One region of the Peribacillus sp. AS_2 genome, then DNA from elsewhere that is predicted to be linked to it. Evidence: a T-box and tRNA genes for the amino acid it is inferred to sense, from the RefSeq annotation. Region 1 holds a T-box; the other holds one or more tRNA genes.
What was found. The T-box of region 1 lies ahead of glyQ (glycine--tRNA ligase subunit alpha). A T-box ahead of a tRNA ligase gene usually reads a tRNA of that ligase, here a tRNA-Gly.

Region 1 (7,376 bases):
TTCGGACTGAACGCAATATCAAGATCCATTTCGCGTTAACGGCAATCGTCGTATTCTTTGGTTGGCACTTCTCATTGAATGGGATGGAGTGGCTTTTCATTTTGGCGGCCATAGCCGGTACGATTACGTTGGAGCTCGTTAATTCCGCGATTGAAAGGGTAGTGGACCTGGTAACGGACCAAATCCATCCGCTTGCCAAGCAGGCAAAAGATATTGCAGCCGGAGCTGTATTCATATATGCTATATTTTCTATAATAGTTGGATTGATTATCTTTTTGCCTAAGGTTGGCCTGTAGGTTGCCGAAATGGTACTCAATTTGAAAGGAAGATGTGAATTGAATACAAAAGAATTGATTGAGGAAGCTAAAAAAGCAAGGGATAAAGCTTATGTGCCTTACTCCAAGTTTAAGGTGGGGGCAGCCCTTTTAACCGCTGATGGAAAGGTCTATCATGGTTGTAATATAGAAAATGCTGCATACAGCATGTGTAATTGCGCCGAAAGGACAGCTTTATTCAGCGCTTATGCCCATGACGATAAAAAATTCACCAAACTTGCAGTCGTGGCGGATACCGATGGTCCCGTCGCTCCATGCGGGGCATGCAGGCAGGTTATTTCAGAACTGTGCGAAAAGGATATGCCGGTCGTTTTGACCAACTTACATGGGGATATAAAAGAACTAACAGTACAGGAATTGCTTCCAGGAGCTTTTTCACCGGAGGATTTAAATGGATAAACTATTTGACGATACACAAGTAAAAGGTTACAAATCAGGTTTCATTTCAATAATTGGACGACCTAATGTTGGAAAAAGTACATTCCTGAATCGGGTCATCGGCCAGAAAATCGCCATTATGAGTGATAAACCGCAAACTACAAGAAATAAGGTCCAGGGTGTACTTACGCAAAACGATTCACAAATGATTTTCATCGATACACCCGGCATTCATAAACCAAAGCATAAGCTTGGCGACTTCATGATGAAAGTGGCAACGAATACATTGAAGGAAGTCGATTTGATTCTCTTCATGATCAATGCGACTGAAGGATACGGACGCGGTGACGAGTTCATCATCGAAAAACTTCAATCCGTAAAAACGCCTGTTTTCCTGGTCGTAAACAAAATCGATGCGATGCATCCAGATGATTTACTTCCGATCATTGAAAAATATCAACAACTTTACCCTTTTGCGGCAGTCGTTCCGATTTCTGCGCTTGAAGGGAATAATGTGGATACCCTGCTTGAACAAATCAAAGAGCATCTGCCTGAAGGTCCCCAGTTCTATCCAGCTGACCAAGTGACCGACCATCCTGAACGTTTTATCATTTCCGAATTGGTCCGCGAGAAGGTACTGCACCTGACACGGGAAGAAATTCCGCATTCAGTGGCTGTTGTCATCGATTCAATTAAAAAGATGGACAATAGCGACACCATCAATGTCATGGCGACTATCGTTGTCGAACGGGATTCACAAAAAGGCATTGTCATCGGAAAGCAAGGGAAAATGCTTAAAGAAGTCGGAAGCCGTGCCAGGGTGGATATCGAAAACCTATTGGGCTCTAAAGTTTTCTTGGAACTGTGGGTGAAGGTACAGAAGGATTGGCGTAACAAAGCAAGCCAGCTTCGTGATTACGGCTTCAATGAAAGCGAGTATTAATTAACAAAATTTACGCATCATGAAAGTTAGGAAAACGGTCAAGCTAATCATATGGTCGGATATTCATATTGCTAGTTAAAAATGAAAGGTGGGCTTTATATGTTGGATTTTACCTGGGAATTATTCACTGAAACAGGTAATGTGGACACCTATTTGCTGTTTAAGGAGATAGAAGTCGAAAGACAGGAAAGACACTTGGGATTGAATGATGAGCTAGCAGAAATTGATTTTCCTGTTTCATAGGTTAGCCTTGGCGAGCATGGGTGGTGTCTTGGTATGCTCCAAAAATGTGAGGGCATTGTCATAAGGCGAACTGCATATGGAGAAAACAACAAAATCATTACTATATATACCCGTGAGCTAGGGAAAATTGGCGTCATGGCGAGAGGGGCCAGTAAACCTAACAGCAGGCTTTCTGCCGTCACACAGCTTTTTTGCTCCGGGTATTTTCTTGTAACCACATCAACAGGACTCGGCAGTCTTCAGCAAGGCGAAATGGTCGATTCACTCCGTTTCATAAGGGAGGATCTTTTTGCCACCGCTTATGCTTCATATATTGTTGAATTGCTTGATAAAAGCGTCGAGGATAAGAAACCGAATCCATATTTGTATGAATTGCTTTCGCAAACCTTGCATTACATAAACGAGGAATATGACGCGGAGGTTTTGACATTCATTTTTGAAATGAAGATGCTGCCCGTCAATGGGATTAACCCAGTGCTGAATCAATGTGCCGTATGTGGTGAAACGGAAGGGGAATTCTCCTTCTCGCTTCGGGAAGCGGGCTTTATTTGTCACCGCTGTCTGGGGAAAGACCCTTATCATTTTAAAATTTCACCTGCAGCCGTCAAATTGCTTCGGATTTTTTATTATTTAGATTTATCAAGGCTCGGAAACATTTCCGTCAAGCCTGAAACGAAAAAAGAACTGCGGAAGATCATCGATGCATATTATGAGGAATATTCCGGTCTGCTTCTGAAATCAAAAAAGTTCCTGAAACAGATTGATACGATGAAAGATATGTTTTAGGTTCTGACCTATTGACATTCCATGCTAGTTTGTATAAAATTCTAATCATCAAAATAAGAAGATTGCGTTGATGGAAAAGAGTATCTGTCATTCTCCATAAAAAGCGAACCCGGGACGGTGGAAGCCGGGATATGGATTTACAGGGAAGGGCGTTTCCGGAGCATGTTGCTTTGAAAAGAGGCCGTTTTGTAAACGGCAATTAGGGTGGAACCGCGGGTAAACTCTCGTCCCTATGCATTTCGCATAGGGACGGGAGTTTTTTGTTTGCCAAAATGTAATGGGTTTCCGACCTATATTCTAAAAGCCGTTTAAATAACCTGGAGGTGTACGATGAATATTCAAAATATGATTTTAACGTTACAAAAGCATTGGTCTGAGCAAGGCTGCATATTGATGAATGCTTATGATGTCGAGAAAGGGGCAGGAACGATGAGCCCATACACGTTCCTGAGAGCCATTGGACCGGAGCCTTGGAGCGTGGCTTACGTAGAGCCTTCCCGCCGTCCTGCTGACGGTCGTTATGGTGAGAACCCTAATCGACTGTATCAGCATCATCAGTTCCAAGTGATCATGAAGCCGTCGCCTGACAATATCCAAGAGCTGTATTTGGATTCATTACGTGCTTTAGGGATAAATCCGCTCGAGCATGATATTCGCTTTGTGGAGGACAATTGGGAAAATCCATCCCTAGGGTGTGCCGGACTCGGTTGGGAAGTGTGGCTTGATGGAATGGAAATCACGCAATTTACATATTTCCAACAGGTGGGCGGCCTTGAGTGTAAACCGGTTTCCGTGGAAATTACATACGGGATCGAACGTCTCGCCTCTTACATTCAAGATAAGGAAAACGTATTTGACCTAGAATGGACAAATGGATTCACTGTCCGCGATATATTTGGTCAGCCGGAATATGAACATTCGAAATATACGTTCGAAACCTCCGACCTTGACATGCTGTTTCAGCTTTTCACGATGTATGAAAAGGAAGCGCATCGACAAATGGAAGAAGGACTTGTACATCCTGCATATGATTATGTTTTGAAATGTTCCCATACATTTAACCTTTTGGATGCCAAAGGTGCCATCTCGGTGACGGAAAGAACGGGTTATATTGCCCGGTGCCGTAACTTAGCGCGTAAGGTTGCAAAAACCTTCTATGAAGAGCGGGAAAAATTAGGCTTCCCGATCCTGAAAGTGAAAGGGGAGAATACAAATGAGCAAGCGTGATTTGTTATTGGAGATTGGATTGGAAGAGCTGCCTGCCCGTTTTGTGACAGCCTCAATGAAACAGTTGTCCGATAAAGTGCAGAAATGGCTAACGGAAAAAGCGATAGAATTCGGGACGGTTGAAGCTTTTTCCACACCAAGACGTTTGGCCGTATTGGTGAAGGACGTGGAAGAATCCCAAAAGGATATCGAAGAAGAGGCAAAAGGTCCGGCAAAAAAAATCGCGTTGGACAGCGAAGGCAACTGGTCTAAAGCAGCATTGGGATTCGTCAGGGGTCAAGGCATGACTTCAGAGGACATATATTTTAAAGAACTCAAGGGTGTTGAATATGTCCATGTGAATAAATTCATAAAAGGACAGCAGACAGTTCAGCTTTTATCTGAGCTTGCTGAAATCATCAGCGGCATGACGTTCCCGAAAAATATGCGCTGGGCCAATCAGGAGCTCCGCTTCGTCCGTCCGATTAAATGGCTGATTGCCTTATTTGGCAATGAAATAGTGCCATTCAGCATTGCTGATGTGGAAACGGGCCGTGAAACAAAAGGACATCGTTTCTTAGGCAATAGCGCCATCATCGAGCAGCCGGAACGGTACGAAGATACGCTGACAGAACAATTTGTAATGGCAGATCCAGATAAACGCCGGCAAGTTATATTGGATCAGATTAAAGAGCTTGAGCAGGAGAAAGGCTGGATCATCCCTGTCGATGAAGATCTGCTTGAAGAGGTAAATAATTTGGTAGAGTATCCAACGGTGTTATTTGGACATTTTGAAGAAGAATTCCTTGAGCTTCCTGCTGAGGTGCTTATCACATCAATGAAGGAACACCAACGTTATTTCCCTGTTAAAGATCAGGAAGGGAACCTGCTTGCTTACTTTGTAACCGTGCGCAACGGCGATGACCGCCATTTGGATAAGGTTTCTAAAGGTAATGAAAAAGTATTGCGTGCCCGCTTATCGGATGCAGCATTTTTCTATAAAGAAGATCAGAAAAAAGAGATTTCGGATGCTTTGAAAAAGCTTGACAGCATCGTTTATCATGAAGAAATCGGTACATTGGCCGAGAAAACTGCCCGGGTAACTGAAGTGACCGGTGCTCTTGCGGATGCTTTGAATTTAAAGGCGGAAAAAGAAATGGCGCTTCGTACAGCGGCAATTGCCAAGTTCGATTTGGTAAGTAATATGGTTTATGAATTCCCTGAATTGCAAGGGTATATGGGTGAAAAATATGCTCTCTTAAAAGGGGAAGCCAAAGAAGTGGCCGCGGCTATCAATGAACATTATATGCCAAGGCATGCGGATGATGCTGTACCGCCTTCAGTCATTGGCGCGGTTGTGAGTTTGGCTGAAAAAATTGATACATTGTCTTCGTTCTTCGCTATTGGCGTCATCCCGACAGGTTCCCAGGATCCTTACGCATTAAGAAGGCAGGCGAGCGGTGTCGTCCAAATTCTAGCTGAGAAGAAATGGAATATTTCATTAGAGGAGCTTATTGTTTTAGGTCTTAAAGGACCGGAATCAAAAGGTATCTTAAAACGTGATCTTGAAGAAGTTAAAGCGGATATGTTCACATTCTTTAAAGCACGTGTCAAACACATGCTTCAAGAACAGCAAATCCGTTACGATTTGATTGACGCAGTTTTGTTCAATGAGATCGGTTATATCCACTCAATCGTGGAACGTGCACATGTATTGGATGCGAAAAAAGAAGAAGCAGGCTTTAAGGAAAGCCTGGAAGCTTTAAGCCGGGTCATGAACATTGCCGTAAAATGTGACAATCAGGTGACGATCGACCCTGCTGCCTTTGAAAATGATCAAGAAAATGCGTTATATGTAAAATATCAAAAAGTGGCAATGCGTTATATGGAATCTAAAGATGAGAATGATCGGTTTGAAGAGCTTGTTTCGCTTCAATCGGAAATAGAGTCATATTTCGAGAATACAATGGTCATGGCAGAGGATGAAGCAATCCGCAACAACCGTTTATCCTTAATGAAGGAAATCAGTGATTTGGTTGCAGGTTTTGCTGCCATGAATAAAATCATCCTTACATGATCGAAAGGATGTATGGAATCGGAAACCCTTTGAATATGGGTTTCCGATTTCTTAAAAAGATAAATGCTCAATAAATAGGACAAAAATGCCCTAATTAAATTATTTAGTATATAATTATTAAATGAATAACTTTTGTTACTTTACTCTGCGAAAGCAGTGGGGTGGTGATTATAATCCAATTGAATAAGCGTCAGGAACAAATTTTACAAATTGTAAAAGAAAACGGACCGATTACTGGAGAACATATTGCGGATAGATTGAACCTTACCAGGGCGACACTTCGCCCGGATTTAGCGATTTTAACGATGGCAGGTTTTCTTGATGCCCGGCCCAGAGTGGGGTATTTCTATACAGGCAGGTCAGGGACACAGCTTTTGACAGATAGCCTTAACCATCTTTATGTACGGGACTACCAATCGATACCCGTCGTCGTTGACGAGGGCATTTCCGTATACGATGCAATCGTCATGATGTTTTTAGAAGATGTCGGAACAATGTTCGTCGTCGATAAGCACGCATTGCTTGTTGGTGTCTTATCAAGGAAAGACTTATTGCGTGCGAGTATTGGGAAACAAGAGCTTAACTCCATTCCAGTCAATATCATCATGACTAGGATGCCCAATATTACAATGTGTTCAAAAGAAGATCTTTTGATTGATGTTGCCAAAAAACTGATTGATAAACAAATCGACTCATTACCGGTCGTCAAAGACACAGAAAAAGGCTATGAAGTAATTGGAAGGATTACAAAAACCAATATTACGAAAGCATTCGTAGCTTTGGCTGATGAAGGCTATTAGGGGGCTTGCAAAAGGAATGACGGAGAATATGAACGGTTCTATTATATATGTTGTATCGGATTCAGTAGGAGAAACAGCGGAATTGGTCACAAAAGCCGCTGCAAGCCAGTTCTCGGGATCTGCTTTTTCCATAAAGAGAATTCCGTATATTGAAGATGAACAAAACGTGGATGAAGTGATATCACTGGCTAAGTTGGATGGGGCAATCATTGCTTATACTCTGGTGAAGCCAGCAATTAGAGCGTATATGAAAGCACAGGTCGAGAAAGAAAACCTGGCTGCTTATGACATTTTAGGGCCGCTCATGGACATCCTTCAGGAAAGGGCCCCAAAAGGGCCGCTTAATGAACCTGGTCTGGTAAGAAAGCTGGATGATGACTATTTCAAGCGTGTGGAAGCCATTGAATTTGCTGTAAAATATGATGACGGACGTGACCCTCGCGGCATTTTACGTGCAGATATCGTCCTTGTGGGTGTTTCACGCACTTCCAAAACGCCATTATCACAATATTTAGCCCACAAACGCTATAAAGTGGCGAACGTACCTTTAGTGCCTGAAGTGGAACCGCCAGAAGAGCTGTTCCTGGTACCTCCTGAAAAATGCATTG
Region 2 (7,376 bases), on a different contig from region 1:
GTCATCCAGACAATGTACGCATATATACCGTATTTAACACCTTCATTTGTAATGGAGGTGTTTTTGTTTTTTTCCTGGAGGTGAGGGATTTGGATAACTATTCACGACGATATACTCGTGAATGGAAACAAGATTTTGGAAGGGGAATAATAATATTTTTTTTACTTTTAATATTTAAGGGAAATATTTTTTGGCTCCCCTAAAAAGGAGTGAGAGATAAGATGATAAAAGTCCTGACGGAAGATCAAATGACTTTACAGATCATAAAGGTATTAAAAGAAGGAAAAAAGAAAGAATTTCAAGCGATATTGGATGAACTCCAACCATATGACATTGCGCGTATTTTTGAGGGGCTCCCAGAAAAACATCATACACGCTTCTTGTTGTTACTCGATTCAGAACAAATCGCTGAACTGATTCAAGAAGTTGAGAAAGTCCATCAATTAAAAATCCTTAGTAAATTGGGAATAGAAAAATCCGGTCATGTAATGGATTTAATGGATAATGATGATCTAGCTTCATTGTTAGAGGACCTATCCCCTGGAAAAATCGAAGAACTTCTTTCTGGCATGAAACAAGAAGAATCAAAAATCGTTCAAAATATCATGAATTATCCCCCTGAAACGGCAGGGAGAATCATGACAAACCGTTTTGTATGGATCCCCCAACATTATTCGGTCCGTGAATCAGTTGAAAAACTGAAAATCTTTGCGGAGTTTTCGGAAACGATCAACTATCTTTATGTAATAGATAATGATAAAAAATTAGTAGGTGTTGTCTCATATCGGGATTTAATAATAAATGATGAATCTGAAAAAATTCAAGATATTATGTACAGCCGGGTTATCTCCGTATCTGCAGATGAAGACCAAGAAGAGGTGGCTCGTGTTATCGAGCGGTATGATTTTTTAGCAATTCCAGTAGTTGAAAAAAATAATGAGTTATTAGGAATTGTAACCGTCGATGATATTATTGATGTTGTCATTAAGGAAGCGAATGAAGATATTGAAAAATTATCGGCATCCGGTAAAGCTATAGACTTTGACACGAAGGCGCATGTGGCCGCATATCGTCGGCTGCCCTGGCTTATTTTACTTTTATTCATCGGATTAGTGTCCGGAACCATTATAAGCGGTTTTGAAGAAACCTTGTCCAAAGTTGTTGCACTTGCCTTCTTTATGCCGATGATCGCAGGGATGACTGGAAATACAGGCACTCAATCTTTAGCTGTTGTTGTAAGAGGCCTAATCACTAGTGATACGGATAAAGGAGTCGTGATCAGGCTCATTATACGGGAACTGAAAGTTGGCTTGATAATAGGCATCACCTGCGGAATATTAATTTCCATCATAGCTTATGTTTGGCAGGGAAATCCCGTTTTGGGATTAGTGGTTGGAAGTTCATTGGTGATGACCCTGATTATCGGGACTTTAGCTGGGACCATTATTCCTTTGATCTTATATAAATTCAACATCGATCCCGCAGTTGCGTCTGGTCCGCTGATTACAACACTGAATGATATACTCTCGTTACTAATTTACTTTGGAATTGCAACGATGTTCATTTCAAAATTGATGTAGACTATCCATGAATTAGTTCATAAGAAGATGGGGCAGTAGCCCTGTAACGGAAAATAAAAAAAGAGTATTTCAAGCTACGGCCTTTTCCCGGTATCCAATCGGGGAAAGGCCGTTAAATTTTTCTGGTGAGCGAAACGTTTATTAAAATGAAAAACATGGGACATAATAGGCTGTAGCAAGTTTGAGGTTTTCAGGAAAGGATACATAAATAGTGTTATGGAAGCAATAGCCAATCATATTCTTTGACCTATGAACTTCATCAGTGATACGCTTCTTTTCGAAATTACGTATTCAAACCAAGGAGGAACAATGATGACACAAAACAAACAACAAATAATCACCCTGGCAAATCGTCCGAAAGGTATGCCTTCGAAAGGGGATTTTAACTTTGTTGAGAGTGAAGTTCCCACACCGAAGGAGAATGAGATTTTAGTACGTACACTATATTTATCTGTCGATCCATACATGCGTGGCAGAATGCAAGATACCAAATCATATATAGCTCCATTTGAATTGAATAAGGTCATCACGGGGGGCGTTGTTGCTGAAGTTGTTGAGTCGAAATCGAATTCCTTCAAACAAGGGGATGTCGTTGTTGGGAATATTGACTGGGCAGAATACACAGTTGTCACTGAAAAGGAAATCCGTGTGATTGATCCCAAGGTGGCTCCGGTCACAACTCATTTGGGGATTCTTGGAATGACCGGTTTAACTGCTTATTTTGGTTTGCTTGATATTGGTAAACCTCAAGAAGGTGAAACGGTAGTCGTTTCAGGAGCAGCTGGAGCAGTTGGTTCAGTAGTCGGACAAATTGCTAAGATTAAAGGTGCGAAGGTTGTTGGCATCGCTGGTTCGGATGAAAAACTTGAGTACTTAACGAAAGAGCTCGGGTTTGATGGAGCCGTAAATTATAAAAGTGATAGTTTTGCGACAGATTTAGCCAATGCTGTTCCTGATGGAGTCGATGTTTATTTCGATAATGTGGGCGGCGAGGTGTCCGATGCTGTTTTTACACTTTTGAATGCGAATGCCCGAATTCCATTATGTGGGGCGATTTCCTCATATAACGCGGAAGGAAAAGATCTAGGACCGCGTCTGCAATCGGCAATGATCAAAACCAGTGCACTAATGAAAGGTTTCACAGTTGGAAATTATGCTGCTAGATTCCAGGAGGGTGCTACGGAATTAGGTAAGTGGCTTCAAGAAGGAAAGCTGAAGTATGAAGAAACGATTATTGAAGGGTTCGAAAACACACCGGATGCATTTTTAGGTCTGTTTAAAGGAACGAACCTCGGAAAACAGCTTGTAAAAGTTGCGGAACCCGAATTCGCTCAACTATAAGTTTCATGGAAATATAGCTGAGGAAGGTTCTTCGATGTGATTTTTAAGCAGCTATAACAAAAGCGGCCTTTTTTCGATATTCAATCGGGAAAAGGCCGTTTTCCTTTCAAGTAAAATATATTAGTGGTATCTCTTAAACCATTTGAAGGATAAGCCATCGATAGCGGCAGATAAAGGTCGACTACTTACGAATAAAGAAGTTCCTGACATGGAAGGATACTCAAAAAACCGCCAGGTAATTTTGGACCTGCAAGTAGCACTTCAGTTTTGCGGAGAAGCAACTGGATAATCAATCCAGGAAGGGAGTTCATATATGACTCCCTTCCTTTTAAGGTCGCCCCTGTTAAAAGGAGGAAATTGGCAGGATAATAGAAAAGTCTGTAAAAATGCTTGTTTTCATTATAAAATGGACTTATAAACAGAAAGGTGATGAACCATGTCAAACGTTGCTAAATTTCGTGATTTTTTAACTAGTGAGAAAATCTATATGAATGAGTTGAATGAAGATGGCACCACCTTTTTTAGAGCCGAGCAAAAGTTAAAGGACGGGTGGAAGGTCCTTTTAGTATTTGCTTTCAATCAAGATGAAAATGTGGCGGACTTATTTTGCTTTAATGTCGCCGAGTTGAAGAACCCCGAAAAGAAACAGGATGTACATACACTGTTGAATGAATTTAATGCTAATTTCAGGTATTCCAAGCTGTATGAAGAAAATGGGACCATTTCGATTCGTTATTCATACTCCATTGAGGGGGATATCGTACCGGATCTGGCGTTCAGGAAGTTAATCATGCTGCTTGAAACGGCACAGGAAGTTTATCCGCGTTTAATGGAAGTCATTTGGTCTTAAATCATCATATAGGATGAAAAAAGTTCTCTGAATCAGAGGACTTTTTAACATACTTACTAGAGTGAATGAATATATTAACGTTACAATACGCTAATTATTAATTTTTTTTAAAAAACCTATTGCATTTTTTCACATTAAACTATATAATTAATTTTGTTGATTGGTAATTCGACAAACTTCTACAAGAATATGCGGGTGTAGTTTAGTGGTAAAACCTCAGCCTTCCAAGCTGATGATGAGGGTTCGATTCCCTTCACCCGCTCCAATACATACTCATAACGTAGGGTTTCGTTACCTGGAGAACGAAGCTTTGCGTTTAAATATTATTACAAGAATTCTACTGTTTACAGTGGGATTTTTTTATTGTCCAAATTCCCTGCATTTCATCGAAGCGGTAATACAGTAGTCATACCATTCATCCTTCATCCGGGAGTGTGGGGATTTCGATGCAGCACAAACTTAGTCAATATGATTAACTACGTTAGTAGAATCAGTTTGAATAGGTTTGTGCTTTTTTTGTTAAAGGGGAAGAGAAAGGCGTACCAGGCTTATGTAGCATCGATGATTATCAATCGAAAGGCAGAAAGTAACCATTGCAAATCGGCTGCCGGGACCTCGGAGACGTTTGCTTTGATGAGGCTTCGCAGACAGTCGGAGGGAAGGGAGCGGGTTTCTGGGGTAAAACGGAAAGTGTTTTTGAGGGTTAGCAAATCTGATCGTTGATTTCCACTACAGGCACTCGCTTTCCGCGGGCGGGCGGGAGCCTCCTCGGCGCGCCTGCGGGGTCTCACATGCCACGCTTTTCCCGCAGGAGTCTCGTACCTTACGTTCCAATCAACTTTGTGTTTTAAAAGAAAAAACTGCAGGCCGGTTTCATCACGAACCATGTTTAAGACTAATTTATCTTTCGTATTTTTTTCCAGTACTCCTTAATTGGATGGAAGAAATATGTGACACTCCTGCCGAGTAACTGGCTAGCCGAGATCCCGGAGACGTTTACGTCGAGGAGACTTGGCAGACAGTCGGTGGAAAGGGAGCGGATTTCTGGGATCGACTGGAATGAAATATTAAGAAAAATCCGTAGGCTGGACATCCCGAACCAAGTTTAAGACGAGGTGATCCTTGAGTTTTTTTCCAGTACTCCTTAATTGGATGGAAGAAATATGTGACACTCCTGCCGAGTAACTGGCTAGCCGAGACCCCGGAGGTGTTTACGTCAAGGAGGCTTGGCAGACAGTCGGTGAAAAGGGAGCGGATTTCTGGAATCGACTGGAATGAAATATTAAGTAAAAATCCGTAGGCTGGACATCCCGAACCAAGTTTAAGACGAGGTGATCCTTGAGGTTTTTTACATTAATCCTAAAAAGATGGAAGAAATATGCGACACTCCTGCCGAGTAACTGGCTAGCCAAGACCCCGGAGACGTTAACTCGAGGAGGCTTGGCAGACAGTCGGCGGAAAGGGAGCGGATTTCTGGAATCGACTGGAATGAAATATTAAGAAAAAACCGTAGGCTGGACATCCCGAACCAAGTTAAGACGATGTGATCCTTGAGGTTTTTTACATTAATCCTTAAAGGATGGAAGAAATATGTGACACTCCTGCCGAGTAACTGGCTAGCCGAGACCCCGGAGACGTTTACGTCGAGGAGGCTTGGCAGACAGTCGGCGGAAAGGGAGCGGATTTCTGGAATCGACTGAAAAGAAAATTTTAAGGTATGGATCGATCTGTTAACTGGTTTTATTAAGTGGAACAATAATGAAAAAACCCCTTCCGATTGTGGAAAGGGTTTATTTCCGTAATTATCCTTCCATAATCGAGTAAGTCCCTTCACCACCGTGGATTTCAAGGAACATATCCATCAAGGATTTCGTTAGCTGATTTGCTTCCGTGGTTGAAGTATTGGGTTGTAAATAAATGATTTGGATGGCTTTTTTCGTTTCCTTAGTGACTTTCGTGCGTTCTGAATCAACGTAGGGACTTCCGAATGCGCCAGCATGATCGGCTGAGGTAATCATATTTTCCATGGAATTGAAGCGGCCGTTCAAACCGTCATACCCATCTGCCCCCTCGCCAATCTTGATCGAGATGTCTCCCGTTAATTTTTCAGCATCATAAATGCCGATCGGAACTTCATATAACAATGAGAAGAAGTTATTCAAATCGATGGCCGAATGGATGGGCGTCAAGTAATTCTGTTTTTTCACGCGGCGGTATAGGGCTTCCGCGGAGGGACGATACCGTGATGGGTTTGTTCCTGTAGCCTTGAAAATTTCCCGCCACACTTTAATGCCGGAAAAGTCGGTCAATTCCTTTTCTTCAAGGTCGAAGAAAAGAGCTTCCTGAAATAGTTGAAGTCTTCCTTTCACCATTTGCGGGGAGGGACCGACTTCGATGTTTTCATATGTAATGACCCCGACTTTGAATTCAGGGATTTTACTGCTAAGATTAGCTGATACGGTAATTTCCAACCGTTTCACCTCCAAAAATGATTGCAATTAGTTTATCATAGATAGCAATGGTTTGAAATGGATTCAAGCTTCAATGGGAATACTGAATGAACGTAGGTGATTAATATGGATATGAACTCATTCAAGCAAGAAGTGATTTTATATAGTAAGGAAATCGGCATCGATAAAATCGGCTTTACTTCGGCTACGGCTTTCACCGAACTGAAAGGTCGGCTGATACGTCAACAGGAACTGGATTACCAGTCAGGGTTTGAAGAAGCCGATATAGAAAAAAGGGTAAGGCCTGAATTGATATTCGATAAACCGCAATCCATCATTTCGATTGCGCTTGCTTATCCTTCGAAATTGAAGGATGCTCCGCAAAGTACAAAAAGTGAACGCCGCGGGATCTTTTGCCGGGCGTCTTGGGGAACAGATTATCATACCGTTCTTCGTAATAAATTGCAGTTACTTGAGAATTTCATTAAAGATAAAGTGTCCGGGGCAATGATGAAGTCCATGGTTGATACGGGTGAGTTATCAGATAGGGCAGTGGCTGAGCGTGCAGGTATTGGCTGGAGTGCAAAAAACAGCATGATCATCACACCGGAGTTCGGGTCTTATGTATACTTGGGAGATATGATCACCAACCTGCCGTTTGAACCGGATCAACCGATGGAAGATCAATGCGGGACATGCAATAAATGTGTCGATGTTTGCCCGACTGGAGCGCTCGTTCAGGGCGGGCAGCTAAATTCCAAGCGTTGCATTGCGTTCTTGACACAGACAAAAGGTTTCCTTCCGGATGAGTTTAGGACGAAAATAGGCAATCGTTTGTATGGATGTGATACATGCCAGACCGTTTGTCCGAAAAACAAAGGAATGGATTTTCATTTTCATGAAGAAATGGAACCCGATCCCGAGCTGGCGAAACCGCTGTTAAAACCCCTGCTTACGATTTCAAATCGGGACTTCAAAGAGACATACGGCCATGTATCTGGCTCTTGGCGCGGTAAAAAACCAATCCAACGAAATGCCATTTTAGCATTGGCCCATTTCAAAGATGAAACGGCATTGCCTCTATTGATACAGGTCATGAAGAATGATCCGCGACCTGTCATCAGGGGGACGGCAGCCTGGGCAGTTGGGAAAATT

Region 2: it has a tRNA-Gly gene. The T-box ahead of glyQ (glycine--tRNA ligase subunit alpha) is inferred to sense a tRNA for this amino acid. The anticodon was not compared.

Annotation. Positions count from the first base shown of each region.
Region 1 is NZ_JAPTGA010000007.1:139,950-147,325, reverse strand. Features, by position in the region: gene OTG27_RS14545 (diacylglycerol kinase family protein) at 1-296, shown strand, start outside; gene OTG27_RS14540 (cytidine deaminase) at 336-734, shown strand; gene era (GTPase Era) at 727-1,656, shown strand; gene OTG27_RS14530 (YqzL family protein) at 1,756-1,899, shown strand; gene recO (DNA repair protein RecO) at 1,933-2,685, shown strand; T-box leader at 2,744-2,920, shown strand; gene glyQ (glycine--tRNA ligase subunit alpha) at 3,016-3,912, shown strand; gene glyS (glycine--tRNA ligase subunit beta) at 3,899-5,968, shown strand; gene ccpN (transcriptional regulator CcpN) at 6,130-6,768, shown strand; gene OTG27_RS14505 (pyruvate, water dikinase regulatory protein) at 6,797-7,376, shown strand, end outside.
Region 2 is NZ_JAPTGA010000003.1:116,398-123,773, forward strand. Features, by position in the region: gene mgtE (magnesium transporter) at 222-1,580, shown strand; gene OTG27_RS06115 (NADP-dependent oxidoreductase) at 1,893-2,921, shown strand; gene OTG27_RS06120 (YbjN domain-containing protein) at 3,358-3,771, shown strand; tRNA gene OTG27_RS06125 (tRNA-Gly) at 3,963-4,036, shown strand; gene OTG27_RS06130 (B3/B4 domain-containing protein) at 5,574-6,242, opposite strand; gene queG (tRNA epoxyqueuosine(34) reductase QueG) at 6,348-7,376, shown strand, end outside.